DNA from 2 places in the Streptomyces sp. NPDC006012 genome. Region 1 is predicted to be linked to the other one. Evidence: riboswitches for the same ligand, from Rfam matches in the RefSeq annotation. Region 1 holds a riboswitch; the other holds the start of a gene.
What was found. A riboswitch is a leader RNA that binds a small molecule or an ion and turns the genes downstream of it on or off. The one in region 1 is predicted to bind thiamine pyrophosphate.

Region 2: another riboswitch for thiamine pyrophosphate. It lies ahead of thiC (phosphomethylpyrimidine synthase ThiC); the one in region 1 lies ahead of ACFYPJ_RS29680 (thiamine ABC transporter substrate binding subunit).

The regions. Positions count from the first base shown of each region.
Region 1 covers NZ_JBIAIE010000022.1:90,809-93,001, forward strand. The annotation lists gene rlmN (23S rRNA (adenine(2503)-C(2))-methyltransferase RlmN) at 1-1,066, shown strand, start outside; TPP riboswitch at 1,131-1,238, shown strand; gene ACFYPJ_RS29680 (thiamine ABC transporter substrate binding subunit) at 1,320-2,193, shown strand, end outside.
Region 2 covers NZ_JBIAIE010000024.1:102,483-104,675, forward strand. The annotation lists gene thiC (phosphomethylpyrimidine synthase ThiC) at 1-850, opposite strand, end outside; TPP riboswitch at 843-1,020, opposite strand; gene ACFYPJ_RS30875 (YibE/F family protein) at 1,092-2,193, shown strand, end outside.

The sequences.
Region 1 (2,193 bases):
CGCCCAGCGGCCGCCGCGGCATCTCGCCGATCTCTCGCCCGCCGAACGCAAGGAGGCCGTCGCCGCGATCGGCGAGAAGCCGTTCCGGGCGAAGCAGCTCTCGCAGCACTACTTCGCGCGGTACGCGCACGACCCCGAGCAGTGGACCGACATTCCCGCTGCCTCCCGCGGCCGGCTGCGGGAGGCGTTGTTCCCCGAGCTGATGACGGTCGTGCGGCATCTGTCGACCGACGAGGGAACCACGCGCAAGACGCTGTGGCGGCTGTTCGACGGGACGCTCGTCGAGTCGGTGCTGATGCGGTACCCGGACCGGGTGACGATGTGCATCAGTTCGCAGGCGGGATGCGGGATGAACTGCCCCTTCTGCGCCACCGGGCAGGCCGGTCTGGACCGGAACCTGTCGACCGCCGAGATCGTGCACCAGATCGTGGACGGCATGCGGGCCCTCAGGGACGGCGAGGTGCCCGGCGGCCCCGCGCGGCTGTCCAACATCGTGTTCATGGGCATGGGCGAGCCGCTCGCCAACTACAAGCGGGTCGTGGGCGCTATCCGGGCGCTCACCGATCCCGAACCGGACGGGCTCGGGCTGTCCCAGCGGGGGATCACCGTCTCGACCGTCGGGCTCGTCCCGGCCATCCACCGGTTCGCCGACGAGGGCTTCAAGTGCCGCCTCGCGATCTCCCTGCACGCGCCCGACGACGAACTGCGCGACACCCTCGTCCCCGTGAACACGCGGTGGAAGGTGCGTGAGGTGCTGGACGCCGGGCTGGAGTACGCCGCCAGGTCCGGGCGTCGGCTGTCCATCGAGTACGCGCTGATCCGGGACATCAACGACCAGGCGTGGCGGGGCGACCGGCTCGGCCGGCTGCTCAAGGGCAAGCCGGTGCACGTCAACCTCATCCCGCTCAACCCGACACCGGGCTCCAAGTGGACCGCCTCCAGGCCCGAGGACGAGCGGGCCTTCGTGGCGGCCATCGAGGCGCACGGGGTGCCGGTGACCATCCGGGACACCCGCGGGCAGGAGATCGACGGCGCCTGCGGTCAGCTGGCTGCCGCCGAACGGTAGCCGGACGGTAGTCTGAGCCCGGTCATAACGTCATATCGGGAACCTCGTGTTCCGAACATGTTGAATATTCCGACAGGGGAGCGCCACAGCGCTGAGAGTGCGGCACACCGGCCGCAGACCCTCCGAACCTCGCCCAGGTCATTCTGGGTAGGGAGATCGGTTCTCACTCAAGCTGTTGCGCCCTGCCCGGATCCGCCTCGTACGGTCCGGGCAGGGCCGCGTCTCTTCCTGGTCAACCCCAGGAGGACATCAGTTGCACACCAAGACCTTCGTGGCCGTCGCGGTCGGGCTCGGCCTGGTCACGCTGTCCGCGTGCGGGACCACGAACGACGGGGGCGCCGACTCCAGGACGGTCACCCTCGTCAGCCACGATTCGTGGGCGGTCTCGAAGAACGTGCTCAAGGACTTCGAGAAGCAGTCCGGTTACACCGTCAGGGTCCTCAAGGACGGCGACGCGGGGCAGGCCGTCAACAAGGCGATCCTGACCAAGGACAACCCGCAGGGCGACGTCTTCTTCGGCGTCGACAACACCCTGCTGTCCCGCGCGCTCGACAACGGGACGTTCCAGCCGTACGAGCCGAAGGACTACGACCGGATCCGGCCCGAGTACCGCGACGGCACGTCCGGGCACCGGGTCACGCCCATCGACACCGGTGACATCTGCGTCAACTACGACAAGGCGTACTTCGAGCAGCACCGGCTGGCCCCGCCGCGGACCTTCGACGACCTGGTCGAACCCCGGTACAAGGACCTGCTCGTCACCGAGAACGCCGCCACCTCCTCGCCCGGCCTCGGATTTCTGCTCGGCACCGCCGCGAAGTACGGCGACGCCGGCTGGGACGCGTACTGGAAGAAGCTCAAGGCCAACGGCGTCAAGGTGGTCGACGGCTGGGAGCAGGCGTACGACGAGGAGTTCTCCGGTTCGGCCGGCGGCAGGAAGGCGGGCGGCGACCGGCCGCTCGTCGTGTCGTACGCCTCCTCGCCGCCCGCCGAGGTCGTCTACGCCGACCCGAAACCGGCCACCGCGCCCACCGGAGTGGCCGCCGGTACCTGCTTCCGGCAGATCGAGTACGCCGGCCTGCTCTCGGGCGCCCGCAACAGCGCGGGCGGCAAGGCGTTCCTGGACT
Region 2 (2,193 bases), on a different contig from region 1:
GGTCCTCGGCCTTGCCGTCGACCTTCTCCAACGCCTGGTAGAGCGGCACCGTGCCGATGGGGACGGGGGAGTTGCGCAGCACCCACTCGCGGGTGGTGTGGATGTTGCGGCCGGTGGACAGGTCCATGACCGTGTCGGCGCCCCAGCGGGTCGCCCAGGTCATCTTCTCGACCTCCTCCTCGATGGAGGAGGTCACCGCCGAGTTGCCGATGTTGGCGTTGACCTTGACCAGGAACCGTTTGCCGATGATCATCGGCTCGATCTCCGGGTGGTTGACGTTGGCCGGCAGGACGGCCCGTCCCGCAGCGATCTCCTCGCGGACCACTTCGGGAGAAACGTTCTCCCTGATCGCCGCGAACTCCATTTCCGGAGTGATCTCGCCGCGTCGCGCATAAGCGAGTTGCGTGACCGCTGCGACGCCGGCACGGCTCCGGCGCGGCTGCCGGGGGCGGCCGGGGAAGACGGCGTCCAGGTTGCGCAGCCCGCCGCGCGGCGAGGTGTGCTTGATTCCGTCGTCCTCAGGACGGACGGGACGGCCCGCGTACTCCTCCGTGTCCCCGCGCGCGACGATCCAACTCTCCCGCAGCAGCGGCAGGCCTCTGCGGACGTCGGTCTCGACGAGCGGATCGGTGTACGGCCCCGAGGTGTCGTACAGCGTGACCGACTCCCCATTGGTGAGATGCACCTGACGGACCGGCACGTGCAGGTCGGAGCGTGAGCCCTCGACATACGCCTTGTGCCACCCGATGGACTTCCCCGTCGTCGTGCCCTCGGCGCCATCGGATCCGTTGGCGGCTCCGATCGTCGCGTGCTGCGTGGAGACAGGCGTGCGTTCGTCCTTGTTGGTCATGAGACCTACTCCCTACGCCGGCATTACCCGGTAACAGGTTCAGCGGTCGACGCAGCGGCTTCCGTTCATCGGTGCTTCGTGCGAAACGTCGGTCGTTCCACGTGAAACATCGCGAATACGGAGGTCAGCGCCCTCTCAGCCCGGTGCTCCGAGCTCCCGCGTGTGCAAAGGTGCCTCCACGCTAGCGTCAATTCGGGCGCGGTGAACAGAGGGCCCCTGTCGTTCTTGCGATGATCGGTCGGTGACCACGATGCAGCAGCCCCCGTACCCCCCGCCCGAGCCGCAGCGCGGACGCGGTTCCGAGCAGGGCAGCGGACACGGCCACGGGTCCGGTGCGGGCCACGGCCACGGTCCGGGTCACGAACACGGGCCGGGAGCCGGCCAGGGGTCCGGCCAGAGCCCCGGTGAGAGCCCCGGGCATGGCCATGCGCACGGTCACAGCCACAGTCACGGGCCCGCCGCGCCCGTCTCCAAGCATCTGCGCAAGGTCATCGCGGCCGTCCTCATCCCCTTCACGGCGGCGGTCGTCGTCGGGCTCGTGGTGCTCTGGCCCGGCGGAGCCCCGCCGCACGAACGCACCGGGGTCGGCTTCGACCGGCAGACGCACCAGGCCACGGTCACCCAGGTCGTCGCGGTGAACTGCAAGTCGGTGAACGCCTCGGGGGACATCCCGACCGGCGACACCTCCACCGCCGAGGGCAGCTCGGCACAGCAGCAAACCACCGGTACCTGCAAGAAGGCCACCATCCGGGTCGACACCGGCAAGGACAAGGGCCGTACGTTCACGGAGATCGTGCAGCCGGACCAGTCACGGCAACTGCACCAGGGCGAGAAGGTGATCGTCGCCTACGAGCCGTCGGCTCCGAAGGACCTTCAGTACTCGGTCACCGATGTGAACCGGAAGTTCCCGCTGGCGCTGCTCGCCGGCATCTTCGCGCTCGCCGTCGTGGTGGTGGGCCGGCTGCGGGGCGTGATGGCGCTCGTCGCCCTGGCCATCAGCTTCCTGGTGCTGACCCTCTTCATCCTGCCCGCTGTCCTACAGGGCTCGAATCCGCTGGTCGTGGCCGTGATCGGTTCGAGTGCGATCATGTTGATCGCCCTGTACATCTGCCACGGCCTGTCGGCCCGGACCTCGGTGGCGGTGCTCGGCACGCTGGTCTCGCTCCTGTTGATCGGCGTCCTCGGCTCCGGGTTCATCGGCTGGGCGGCGCTGACGGGCAACACGGACGACAACACCGGCCTGATCCACGGCCTGTACCCGTCGATCGACATGAGCGGTCTGCTCCTGGCCGGTGTCATCATCGGTTCTCTGGGCGTGCTGGACGATGTGACCGTGACGCAGA